DNA from 2 places in the Rossellomorea sp. NPDC077527 genome. Region 2 is predicted to be linked to the other one. Evidence: a T-box and tRNA genes for the amino acid it is inferred to sense, from the RefSeq annotation. Region 2 holds a T-box; the other holds one or more tRNA genes.
The links. A T-box is a leader RNA that pairs with one kind of tRNA and senses whether it is charged. The one in region 2 lies ahead of thrS (threonine--tRNA ligase), so its partner is inferred to be a tRNA-Thr.
Positions count from the first base shown of each region.

Region 1: it has a tRNA-Thr gene. The T-box ahead of thrS (threonine--tRNA ligase) is inferred to sense a tRNA for this amino acid. The anticodon was not compared.

Region 1 covers NZ_JBITVL010000005.1:98-5,029, forward strand. Annotated here, with positions in the region: tRNA gene ACIGG7_RS16995 (tRNA-Gly) at 5-78, opposite strand; tRNA gene ACIGG7_RS17000 (tRNA-Cys) at 91-161, opposite strand; tRNA gene ACIGG7_RS17005 (tRNA-Gln) at 164-238, opposite strand; tRNA gene ACIGG7_RS17010 (tRNA-His) at 247-319, opposite strand; tRNA gene ACIGG7_RS17015 (tRNA-Trp) at 337-410, opposite strand; tRNA gene ACIGG7_RS17020 (tRNA-Tyr) at 526-609, opposite strand; tRNA gene ACIGG7_RS17025 (tRNA-Phe) at 646-721, opposite strand; tRNA gene ACIGG7_RS17030 (tRNA-Asp) at 767-843, opposite strand; tRNA gene ACIGG7_RS17035 (tRNA-Met) at 949-1,022, opposite strand; tRNA gene ACIGG7_RS17040 (tRNA-Ser) at 1,190-1,282, opposite strand; tRNA gene ACIGG7_RS17045 (tRNA-Ile) at 1,289-1,362, opposite strand; tRNA gene ACIGG7_RS17050 (tRNA-Met) at 1,391-1,464, opposite strand; tRNA gene ACIGG7_RS17055 (tRNA-Ala) at 1,487-1,562, opposite strand; tRNA gene ACIGG7_RS17060 (tRNA-Pro) at 1,574-1,650, opposite strand; tRNA gene ACIGG7_RS17065 (tRNA-Arg) at 1,656-1,732, opposite strand; tRNA gene ACIGG7_RS17070 (tRNA-Leu) at 1,797-1,885, opposite strand; tRNA gene ACIGG7_RS17075 (tRNA-Gly) at 1,893-1,967, opposite strand; tRNA gene ACIGG7_RS17080 (tRNA-Leu) at 1,975-2,059, opposite strand; tRNA gene ACIGG7_RS17085 (tRNA-Lys) at 2,126-2,201, opposite strand; tRNA gene ACIGG7_RS17090 (tRNA-Thr) at 2,213-2,288, opposite strand; tRNA gene ACIGG7_RS17095 (tRNA-Val) at 2,316-2,391, opposite strand; tRNA gene ACIGG7_RS17100 (tRNA-Glu) at 2,432-2,506, opposite strand; gene ACIGG7_RS17105 (metallophosphoesterase family protein) at 2,863-4,908, shown strand.
Region 2 covers NZ_JBITVL010000008.1:31,111-39,451, forward strand. Annotated here, with positions in the region: gene pyrH (UMP kinase) at 1-344, opposite strand, end outside; gene thrS (threonine--tRNA ligase) at 578-1,783, opposite strand; T-box leader at 1,835-2,059, opposite strand; T-box leader at 2,095-2,316, opposite strand; gene ACIGG7_RS21090 (YitT family protein) at 2,449-3,306, opposite strand; gene ACIGG7_RS21095 (ATP-binding protein) at 3,777-5,030, shown strand; gene ACIGG7_RS21100 (hypothetical protein) at 5,163-5,513, shown strand; gene ACIGG7_RS21105 (LTA synthase family protein) at 5,585-7,438, opposite strand; gene ACIGG7_RS21110 (aminotransferase class V-fold PLP-dependent enzyme) at 7,435-8,341, opposite strand, start outside.

The DNA.
Region 1 (4,932 bases), on a different contig from region 2:
AGATTGGAGCGGGTGAAGGGAATCGAACCCTCATCATCAGCTTGGAAGGCTGAGGTTTTACCACTAAACTACACCCGCATGAAGATTTTAAGGCGGCAACCGGATTTGAACCGGTGATAAAGGTTTTGCAGACCTCTGCCTTACCACTTGGCTATGCCGCCGTTGGCTGGGCTAGCTGGATTCGAACCAACGCATGTCGCAGTCAAAGTGCGATGCCTTACCGCTTGGCTATAGCCCAATATAAAGGGCGACTGATGGGAATCGAACCCACGAATGCCTGAACCACAATCAGGTGCGTTAACCACTTCGCCACAATCGCCACGCTTGAAATTTCTTTGGCAGGGGTAGTAGGAATCGAACCCACACCAAAGGTTTTGGAGACCTTCGTTCTACCGTTAAACTATACCCCTATGATTAGATATAAGTTTAAAACTTGGTGCTACTTGTTTGGAGTATGTTGCTCCGCTTCACTGCGCATCGTTTATGGAAGATTATTTTACTCCACTGACGCTACGTAAAAAATCTTGGTGGAGGGGGGCAGATTCGAACTGCCGAACCCGAAGGAGCGGATTTACAGTCCGCCGCGTTTAGCCACTTCGCTACCCCTCCAAATAAAATAAATACTTAAAGGTTCTTAAGTATAAATGGTGGCTCAGGACGGAATCGAACCGCCGACACATGGATTTTCAGTCCATTGCTCTACCAACTGAGCTACTGAGCCATATTATATAGAAGATTTAATTATCAAAAGAACATTTTTCAAAAATGGCGGTCCGGACGGGACTCGAACCCGCGACCTCCTGCGTGACAGGCAGGCATTCTAACCAACTGAACTACCGGACCAAAGCTTTTTGCGCTAGCAAAATAGGTTTCATTATCTTGCGCTAGCAAAAATAACTATCCATACGTGACTCATCAAGGAATAACCTGTCTTAGCCAAAAATGGTATTGCGGGGACAGGATTTGAACCTGCGACCTTCGGGTTATGAGCCCGACGAGCTACCGAACTGCTCCACCCCGCGACGATAAAAAATTATTAAGTTTCCATATCCCACGTTGAATTCAATAAATCCACCCCGACTTCAGTAAGCTTATTCAAGCTGCTGCTCAGTCGGTGCGCTGATGTAAACGCTCCGAAGATTATTCGGTCGTGCTCCACCCCGCGACGATATAAACATGAAAGAAAATATGGAGGAGGAAGGGGGATTCGAACCCCCGCGGGCTGTTACACCCCTGTCGGTTTTCAAGACCGATCCCTTCAGCCGGACTTGGGTATTCCTCCGTATAATGGACCCTGTAGGACTCGAACCTACGACCGGACGGTTATGAGCCGTCTGCTCTAACCAACTGAGCTAAGGGTCCTTATAATCATTCGTTATGTATCATGTAATAGCGGCGGAGGGGATCGAACCCCCGACCTCACGGGTATGAACCGTACGCTCTAGCCAGCTGAGCTACACCGCCACGAATAAATAAGTTATAAAATTGGTGGAGCCTAGCGGGATCGAACCGCTGACCTCCTGCGTGCAAAGCAGGCGCTCTCCCAGCTGAGCTAAGGCCCCAAAAAAAGAAGTGGTCGGGAAGACAGGATTCGAACCTGCGACCCCTTGGTCCCAAACCAAGTGCTCTACCAAGCTGAGCTACTTCCCGATATATGGCGCGCCCGAGAGGAGTCGAACCCCTAACCTTTTGATCCGTAGTCAAACGCTCTATCCAATTGAGCTACGGGCGCTAAATGAGTTATAGTTTTTTACTAAGTAACGCAAGGAAAGATAATTTGCTAGCGCAAAAATCTTTGGTGCCGAGGACCGGAATCGAACCGGTACGGTAGTCACCTACCGCAGGATTTTAAGTCCTGTGCGTCTGCCAGTTCCGCCACCCCGGCAAGTCTTTGGAGCGGAAGACGGGATTCGAACCCGCGACCCCCACCTTGGCAAGGTGGTGTTCTACCACTGAACTACTTCCGCGAATAAATGGTGCGGGTGAAGGGACTTGAACCCCCACGCCTCGCGGCGCCAGATCCTAAGTCTGGTGCGTCTGCCAATTCCGCCACACCCGCATATAATGTTGATTTTCGTATGATCGAAAATCACACGGTGAGATATTTTGCTATCGCAAAAATCTTTGGTGAGCCATGAAGGACTCGAACCTTCGACCCTCTGATTAAAAGTCAGATGCTCTACCAACTGAGCTAATGGCTCGAAAAACCAAATGGTGCCGGCAAGAGGACTTGAACCCCCAACCTACTGATTACAAGTCAGTTGCTCTACCAGTTGAGCTACACCGGCACGGTGAGTACTTTATATAATGAAAAATGGTGGAGGATGACGGGATCGAACCGCCGACCCTCTGCTTGTAAGGCAGATGCTCTCCCAGCTGAGCTAATCCTCCACAATATAATGGTAAGTTATTTTGCTTTCACAAAAAACTTTGGTGACCCATACGGGATTCGAACCCGTGTTACCGCCGTGAAAGGGCGGTGTCTTAACCGCTTGACCAATGGGCCGTATTTTATTATAAGCATCCCGCTTAAGGACAAGTATTACTATATCATCCGATTTCGCAGAAGTCAACTTCTGTTTTATAAAAAAAGAATGATTTTTTTCTGCTTATCAAATCCATTTTTGTAAGCCGAAGAAGAATATACCACATCTTCAAAGTACTAATCAATAGGAAAATAATAAATATCTAATTTAAATTAGGTCAAATTCATTGAGCTAATGCAAACAAAGGGTGGATAAACAATCAACCTAACGATACATAACCAGCTAATAAGACTTCTTTAAGTATGCAAGCTTGTTTACACAATATTTATAGGCGGTGAATACGATAATAGTAGATTATGAATGAGGTGATGGAACCATGGAGCTTCCAACGATTTTGTGCGGTCCGATTGTTCGGCGGGTGGACCCTGCACAAGTCTTTTTCTGGATTGCATTAAGCAAACCATATGATATGAAAGCACAGTTGTTTATGATAGAACATAATGGAAATTCTCGAGTTACAGACTATACAAACTTAGCCTGTAAGACAGAGACGAGAACGATTCAAGCTGGAAGGAACCTATTTATAAGTATGATCAATGTTTCTCCACATAGCGGACTCTTTCCTACAGATCAATTACTTGGGTACAATATATTTTTCGAAAGTGGTAATGAATCACTGAACCTCGATAGCTTCGACTTACTTTCTCCTGCTCATCCACACTCGATTGTCTACGAAAATCTTGCTTACCCCACCTTTATGATCAATAAAGAGAGTCCCTCGAATATTCTATACGGCTCATGTCGAAAGCTTCATGGATTGGGACTCGATACAATGTCAGAGGCAGATAAAATCATTTCTTCATCCGCTACAAAAACCGATAGACCTCCCTCTCTATTTTTAATGGGGGATCAAATCTATGCCGATGATGTAGCAGACCCCGTATTCAAGATCATCACAAAGCTTGGTCATGAGCTGATGGGACAAGAGGAAGACCTAGGCTCAGTTGAACCTCGATTGAAAGAAGATATTTTCAGAAGTAGACTTCAACAAATCAATGGCCGGCAATATATTTCGGAACACTTCTGCAGGTTCACTTCCAGAAATGCGGCCAATCATCTGTTAAGGTTTGGTGATTATGCAGCCATGTACCTGTTATCCTGGAGTCCCTCATTATGGGAGCACGCCCATGAAGAAGGCCTGTTCAAAACCTTTCAAGAAGCATTGGATCAGGATGAAATCTATTTTGCATTCAAGAATGAAGATTCCAATGAGCATAAAAAAGAAAGAAAACAACTTCAGGACCGGTACCAAAAGCAGATGAAAGACCTGGCTAATGTAATGGAAGCAATATACTCTGTTAGAAGATTATTAGCGAACACACCGACCTATATGATATTTGATGATCACGATATTACTGATGATTGGAACCTGACACAGGAGTGGAAGGCAGGGGTTTGGAATGCACCATTAGGGAGACATGTCATCAGTAATGGTTTGTCATCCTATTGGCTTTTCCAAGGATGGGGTAATGAACCTGATACCTATACCCATTTCGGCCAAATCATGCAAACCTATTTTGACTCTCTTCACCTTGGGGCACTCCCTCACAAGAATTGGGTCCATTCCCTATGGAACTATGATTCTTGGCAATTCACCGCCCCCACTGCACCACAAGCCGTTTTTCTTGATACTAGAACACAGCGGGATTATGCCAATAAACCAAAACCGGTAAAGGTTGGGGTGCGCATAGATGAGGGGCAACTTGGACCAAATCTACTTAATTCAGAAGGGTGGAACACGATAGGGGCCAAGCTGAAAGAATCCGGGTGGAATTCAGGTGACCCCCTGATCCTTGTATCTCCCTCCCCCCTTTATGGAATTGGTTTAATAGAGAACTTTCTGCAGACCTACATGCTTCCTTTAAGTACACTTGGGTTTCCTGTGCAAAGCAACTTTGATCTAGAAGCTTGGAAGTACAACGGAATGGGCTTCAACGCATTCCTTCAACATGTATCTCTTTGGAATCCAAGCGACTGCATGATTTTATCCGGTGATGTTCATTCAGCTTCATCGGTTCAATCTGATATTTCCTTTCCAGATGGACGCAGCTTGAAAATCCATCAGTTTACAAGCAGTCCGATAAAGAATATGAGTTACTCGGGATTTTCCGGAGCCCTTATAAAATTCATGGTGAGCCTGAATGCCAGAGATAGGATCAATCGCACACTCTACCGCTACTGTAATCAAGAGTTTGACCTTGTGCAAGCAGAACATGAAAACAGCGTATCCCCCGATTATATATGGAAGGAAAGCATTCGTTATCAGCCTATAAAGGGTTCTGCCCTCATTGAAACAGAGAATAATATTGGCTTATTGACTTATTCAGATGGACGTCCAGCATCCAAGGTCATCATGCCATAGCATCGGGATTCACATCAGATAAAG
Region 2 (8,341 bases):
AAACGGATATAAGGTTCAGCCACTGCCGAGACAGGGATGGACGTCATGACCCTTACTTCTCTTTCCGTTTTACTTTTGAGCACTCCTCTCAGCATCAAGCTGTTTACGATCGTTCCAAGTGTACCGATACTATCCGCTTCCACACGATCAATTCCCCAATTATCAGCTAAATTACCCCTGAATATATTTCCTCCTCCAACTACCAATGACACTTCAATTCCCATGTTTACAATGGACAGGATTTCGTTGGCAATATGCTCAAGCTCTGCTGTACCAAAATTATTCCCTTCTTTATCTGCCAAAGCTCCCCCGCTCAACTTTATTAGAACTCTTTTGTAACTCAAATGGCTTCCCCCCTTGACATAAAAAAAGCTAAAAAGTAAAATGATTTACTTTTTAGCTCTTAAATAGGAAGAAGAAATGGTATGGTCATTTAGATAAAAAGTGCTCATTTCTCCTCCCCCTTTCATTGTATTCAGAATTTTCCTTCTGTTAGTGTATTAAATATACAGGAATTGGTCAAGAGAATTTTTCCACAATTAACCTCATTTCAACAAGGCACCAATCAATCACCTACTTATATCAACTCGTCTTTAAGTTTCATGATCACTTCTTTCATTGTAACTACCCCAAGGTTACCTTCCTTCCTTTTTCGGAGAGACACCGATTGCTGCTGAAGTTCTTTATCCCCTATCACCATCATATATGGAACTTTCTGCATCTCTGCCTCTCTGATCTTCAATCCGACTTTCTCAGCTCGATCGTCTAACTCCACCCTTAAACCTTCATTTTCCAACTGAAACTTTACTTCTTCGGCAAAGGCGTTATGAGCTTCAGAAATAGGAAGGATCTTCACCTGATGAGGAGCTAACCAAAGAGGGAAGTCACCTCCAAAATGTTCTATGATGATAGCAAGGAAACGCTCAATGGAACCATAAATAGCACGATGGATCATAATCGGCATCTGGGCTTGATTGTCTTCACCGATATATTGACACTGAAATTTTTCAGGCATTTGAAAATCGAGTTGAACCGTCCCACACTGCCAGCTTCTTCCGAGAATATCAAGAATATGAAAGTCGATTTTCGGTCCGTAGAAGGCTCCGTCTCCTTCGTTGATATGATAATCAACTTCTCTATCCTTCAATACTCCTTCTAGATCATCTTCTGCTTGATTCCAAAGGTCTACAGATCCCATAAAGTCTTCCGGGCGAGTAGAAAGCTCGACTTTGTAGTCAAAACCGAATTTCCCATAGAAACGATCAATGAGATCGAGGACTTTATGAAGTTCTTCACGAATCTGATCTTCCCTGACAAATAAATGGGCATCATCTTGAGTGAAGGAACGGACCCTCAATAATCCGCTCAATGATCCGGAAAGCTCATGGCGGTGAACCAACCCGAGCTCTCCAAAGCGGAGGGGTAATTCACGATAACTTCTTTTCTTACTTTTATAAATGAGTACGGCACCTGGACAACTCATAGGCTTGATGGCATATTTCTGATCGTCCACTTCTGAGAAGTACATGTTTTCATGGTAATGATCCCAATGACCCGACTTCTCCCAAAGCTCTTGTTTCATCATGATCGGTGTCCGGATTTCCTGGTAGCCTGCCTTTCTGTGTTCCCTCTTCCAGAAATCCTCCAGTTCATTCCGTAACAGCATGCCTTTCGGTAAATAAAAGGGCATCCCCGGGGCCTCTTCCATGGAAATGAACAATTCAAGCTCCTGACCCAATTTTCGATGATTTCTCTTTTCAACTTCTGATTGGATAGACATCATTTTATTTCCTCCTTAAGATTTTTTTATATAAAAAACCGCATTCATCCCTAACCAAGGGACGAATGCGGTCGTGGTACCACCCTAATTCCGAAGTGCTCAACAACATGAACACTTCGCTCAAGTAAGATAACGGTTTTCCCGATTATGGATACTTTGATTTCCCCATAATAGCTCCGAGGTGGTAAATCAATTCCCTTTCTTCAGGGCTTGCAGCCTCATGACCCTGTTCTCTGGTAAGAAGGTAAAAATGATTTGTGTCCTCTTCTTAGCGATTTGCTTATTCAAAAATAAAAAACCGCACTCATCCCTAACCAAGGGACGAGTGCGGTCGTGGTTCCACCCTAATTTCAAAGAGTATAAAGAAACTCTTCGCTTAAGTAAGATAACGGTTTTCCCGATCATGGATACTGCACCTTCTCCATGATAGCTCCAAGGCGGTAAAACATCCATTTCTCTTCAAGGCTCTCAGCCGGTGACCCTGATCTCTGATTAAGAGAAGATTGAATGAATCATGTCCTCTTCTTTGCTTTCATATAGTATATTCCAATTCGTATAAAAGTGTTATTGAAATTATATGGGAGTATTTACTAACTGTCAAGCGTCATTTTATACAAAAATAACCAAGATCATACCGACAAGTACCAGCCCACAATACCATTCACAAATCAATGTATATCTTTCTTCTTGAACCTTCCTCCCCTTACCTCTGCAATATCCGCAATGGCGAGAAAGGCGGATGGATCATGTTCTGCCACAATGTCTTTCAACTTTGCCTCTTCCAGACGGGTGATAACACAGAATATCACTTTTTTATCATCTCCTGAAAAGGCTCCTTCCCCCCTTAAATAGGTAACCCCTCTACCTAACCGGTGCAGGAGGGCATCTCCGATTTCTTCATAATTTTCACTAATGATCCAGACGGATTTTGATTCATCCAGCCCTTTTATCGTAATATCTATGATTTTAAAGGCCACATAATAGGCAAGTAATGAATACATGGCTCTATCCCAGCTGAACACAAAGCCTGCACTTGCTAATATGAAAAGATTTACAAACATGATGATTTCACCGACTGAGAAGGGAAGCCTTTTACTGGATAAGATTGCGAGGATTTCTGTCCCGTCAAGTGAACCTCCATAACGGATGACCATACCTACTCCTATCCCGAGGACAATGCCTCCGAATAAGGATGCCAGTAGAATATCTTGAGTGAAAGCTGCGACTGGGTGCAGAAAAGTAGTAGACACAGATAATATGACAATGCCATAAAGGGTAGAGAATGCGAAGGTTTTTCCGATTTGTTTATAACCGATGAAGAAAAAAGGGATATTTAAGATGAAGATAAAAAGTCCGAGCTTTACGCCGGTTATGTGCGAGAGCATGATGGAGACACCGACGATCCCTCCATCAATGACTTGGTTGGGGACGAGGAAAATCTCTAGGCCGACAGCCATAATCACAGCACCTGCCGTAATCAGTATGGCCCGCTTCACCACTTCTTTCAGGGGAATCTTCTTATGCATGATCTTTACCTGCTGTGGTTCATGTATGATCTGACCTTCCATCTTCATTCCTCCTCGTATAAGATATTCTCACGATACAGGCGCTGAAATCCGATAAACCTAAAGACCACCATTACTCACCGAATATGTACCTTCTCCTGATCCATCCCACCAAAAGGGCTTGTATAATCTATATATTCTATTCGCCCAGCTAAAATACCTTCAAATCATGAGGGACGGACCTTGAAATGAAGGAACTCAGACAAGGCAAAAGAAAAAGAAAAACGCTTGAAACATGCTTTAACACTACTTTTTCTGTAAATGCGCAAGAGAAATAACTGTTCTATTTGGAGGTCCGTCCCTCATAAGATAGTAAGATTTGACTAATACGGGAAAATGAAGTATTTTTATTATTTGTATGTTCATGTTTGTATGAGCTCTGGGGAGGTTTTTTATCCCTTAGTTTAGTAGTTTTTTTGGAGGCTTTGCTTTTGATTACATTAATCAAATCACTATTGGTCAATATTACGATTTTATTTTCCTTTGCTTATAATGCCAATGTATTGTTTCCTTTTAAAGAGAAACAGGAATCCGCGTTTAAACACAAAATCACATACGGGCTGGTTGCATCATTCGGCGCATTATTATGTATGCTGTACCCGATTGAAACTCTTGGGGAAACCCACTTTGATTTACGGATGATCGCGATATTGATTGTGACCATTTATGCAGGCTTCCTTTCTGGTTCCATCGTTCTTTGCTGCGTGATCTTTTTCCGGTATCTGATCGGAGGTCCCTATGTTGCCGTAGGCATTGCTGTATCAGTGCTTCCGTTTATAATCGGTATTCTCTTTCGAAAGATGCTATTGAAGACACAGTACAAATTATTGGTAAGTACCGTCATTTTTATCATTCACGCACTTTTTTACATCGCCATCATTAAAGCATTCATTCCAATTCTGCACTTGCCATTTTATTTTACGTACTTTACGGTGTTCTATTTTACATTTCTAGCTTTGGTATACATCATCGAACATTTAGTCCGCACCAATAAACAAATAGAAGAAATGGTATATCTGGACAAGTTGAATATGGTCGGACAAATGGCGGCTTCCATCGCACATGAGATCCGCAATCCCCTTGCAACTGTAAGAGGATTCATACAACATCTAAGTGAGGACTCACAGGACGCTAGATTGAAGAAGTACTCACCACTTATCCTGAATGAATTGGATCGAACGAACAAAATCATTACCGACTACCTGAACGTAGCAAAACCGAGCGGATTTCAATTGTCCAATCTCAACCTTGAAAACGTCATAGGTGATTGCGTGGACCTATTAAGTCCCTTCGCAGCCTATTCCAACACAACCATTCTCTTTGACGGGACAGGCTCCCATCATATTAAAGGGGATGAGGACCATTTGAAACAAGCCATTATGAACGTCATAAAGAACGGAATAGAATCCATTGAAGGTCAAGGCGAAATGTCGATTTGTCTAAAAGAAGACCCATTCTCTAAATCTATCATCATCACGATCTCGGACAACGGAAAAGGGATGACCGGAGAGGAATTAAAGAAAATCGGCTTACCCTTTTATACGACGAAAACAAAAGGAACCGGACTCGGTAGTATGGTGACCAATAAGCTCGTTCGCGAAATGGGGGGAATGATTGAATACGAAAGTGAATTGAACAAAGGAACCGTCGTTCGGATCAAACTTCCTCTTATAACAAATCAATAACACCATTAAAGAGCTTAGTCATTCTAAGCTCTTTTCTTATGAGGATTCCATCACCCTTCCCTCTCTAACTGTGATACACTTATTCTATCAGGATTTTCCAATACATACTTTTTGGAAGGAAGGAATGTAATCATGAATAAAAGACGCACCTTTCTTTTTTTTATTGTTGTCGTCATAACACTCAGTATTATCTCGATACTCAACAAACCAACTGAAAATGATTATGAAAAGTGGCTAAAAAAGGAGTATGGGATTGACTGTAAAGAAGACTGTTCCATTATCGAAATGACAAGTATCAATGGGGATATAACGGAAAGAATCAAGTATGCTGACGTAAAGGGGACCAATTCTTCCGGTCTATTCACCCTCCGCATCAATCGACAATACCAAAGTCTTAATGACCCTGAGAACATGATGAATATTGATGTCATCGGGTTCAATGGAAGGTTCTATACACTGACTTCAAGGAATGAACCGAAATGAGTTTACATAACTATATTATGATTCACTTAATAACCCCTAGCTTAACTCAAAGCCGGGGGTTATACATCCTTTTACTCTAAAAATCTCAATAAATCTCCATACACAATATCATCTGACTGCCTTAATTCCTCCCTTACCTTTTCCTTGTATGGCTCGCAACGTGAGTCACTGACTGGTTTTTCACCTATATTGCTGTAGCAAGCATTGTCTTGAAAAATATACTTCTCCGTAATGAAATCCCCATCCCGAAAGATAACAGGATGATTTCCATCTCTAGTAAACAGACTGTGCCCAAATGAAAGGGTGTCCTTCGATTCGATGCCCAATAAATGTAGGATGGTCGCGCGGATATCGATCTCCCCTCCAATGGTTTCAATCGTTTTCGCTTTTTCACCAGGTACATGAATGATAAGGGGTACCTGTTGGAGCTTGGCATGATTTACAGGAGTATCCTCTTGACCCAGAAGTTCAAACACTCCCTGTTCATATTTTTCAGAAATCCCGTAATGATCCCCATAAAGGACGACTACTGTATTCTGATACATTCCATTTGATTTTAGTTTCTCAAATAACGCCTTAATGGCTTCATCTTCATATCTCACCGTTGTAACATAACGATTTACAACATCTTCACTGGTAGAAGCCTCTTCAATGAACTGATCATGTTCTTCCAATAGGAATGGAAAGTGATTCGTCAATGTAATCAGACGTGTATAGAATGGCTGTGGAATTTCCTCTAGATAGGTAAATGTCTGATCAAAAAATGGAATGTCCTTAATCCCGTAATTCACCGAATTTTCTTCGGTCACGGTGTAATCCCTCTTGGAAAAATAGCGATCATACCCAAGCGACTCATACATGGATTCACGGTTCCAGAATGTACGGTCATTACCGTGAAATACAGCTGCATAATAATCTTTCTGTGCTTTCAGGAGATGAGGAAGACTTCTGTATGTATTGTCAGGTTTCCTCACAAATGCTGATCCGCTTGATAAAGGGTATAATCCCGTGTCGATCATAAACTCTGCATCCGATGTTTTTCCCTGTGCGGTCTGATCATAAATATTCGTAAAGTAAAAACTATCCTTTATCAATTCATTCAGGAACGGTGTAATTTCTTCTCCATTGATTTTTTGATTGATTGCAAAATTCTGTGTAGATTCCATACTGACTAAAATCAAGTTTTTCCCTTCAGCAACCCCAAATAAGTCCGACGGTTCTTGTTTGGACGACTTTGTATACCTTAAGGACGCCTCTGTGTCTGATTTGCCTGCAAGCAGGTGCGAGATCGGGTTCGTAGCTGCAATCGCGATATCGTATAAATGATAATTGAATGGTCCGATTGATTTAACCAGTTGCTCCCTGTCGTAGGACTCTGCAAATAAATAAGGAGATCTCACCAAACCAATCACAAGTGTACTCATTAGTAAAGTCACACTTAATCCTATGTAGCTGAACTTCCATTTCCGTGATAACACGGTGGCTCCCCTTGGTTTTCCCTTTAGTATCCATCCAGCCAAGAGGATATCTACCAATAACAGAATATCCCAGGGGCTCATCAGTTCAAATGTGCTTGGCCCGATCCCTCCCACGTTTTTAAACTGAAAAAGAATAGGGACCGTTACGAAATCTGAATAAAACCGAAAGTAAAGAAGGTCACCGTATAGGAGACAGGTTACAATCCCCATCAGAATGATAACCAGGATCGGTTTCAATTTCCTAAAGAAGAAAAAGCTGAATCCAATCAATATCAATAACGATCCAACCGGATTAAATAGAATAAGTAAGATGTCAAGAAATGATTCCACGTGCAGGTTGAACCCTAAGAGCGATACCAAAACGGTTTTGACCCATAGGGACAGAATCGCGAACCCTGCCAATTGTTCGTTGCTAAATGCCAAAAGAAATTTTTTCACTTCACTCATTGGATTACCTTTGGATCCCTCATGCTTTGAAATTCTCTTGTGAGAACAGACATTGCGTTCAATACCTTCCATTCATTTTGCGATCCCATGAGTGCCACTTGAACCCAATTCCTGTTAATCAAGTATTTACTTTCGTAGCTTAATAAGATGCCAGCCCCTTTGCAGACATCTCCAAATTGTCTACTACATAGTTCCCTGTTTAGAGCGAGTGTAATCACCCAGGGAGCATACGATTCACCCTCAAGCAGATGTAAACCTTCTTGTTTTAATAAGCGCCTTACTTTTTGGGAAATTATAAGATTTTTTTCATAGTCGACCACCTGTAAGGCTTCTTTTAACGCACCCAGAAGGTTGGATGAATGAGTAAACGGGACGCTTCCACCGTTTGTAGCATACATTTCCACATCCAGATATCTTGGGATGGAATCACTTGGATTGATTTTATCACGATGAAATATCAGAGCCAGACCGGGATAAGACCCCAGTGCCTTTCCGCTTACAGAGCTTGCGAGATAAACATTTTTTAAATCAATCGGAATCGCACCTACCGAACTGCAGGCATCCACACAAAGCTCTACATCGTATTTTTGACATAGCGAAAGAAGCTTCCCGATATTGTATAAGTACCCCGTTGATGTCTCACAATGAACAGTCCAAAGCCATTTTATACCTGGATCACATTGGAGTACGGTCTCAATTTCATCCAATGTAATCCGGTCATTCCATTCCTTTTCAATGGTATGAAAAGATAAATCGAATCGATTTCCATGATCCATCAACCTATAACCAAATTCTCCATTTGCAAGAATGAGCCCCCTTCCGGATAGCTTTGTCAGTTGAGCAGCTACCATATCATTGGCAAGAGTACCGGTTCCCACTGCCACCTGAACATGATTCGCACTT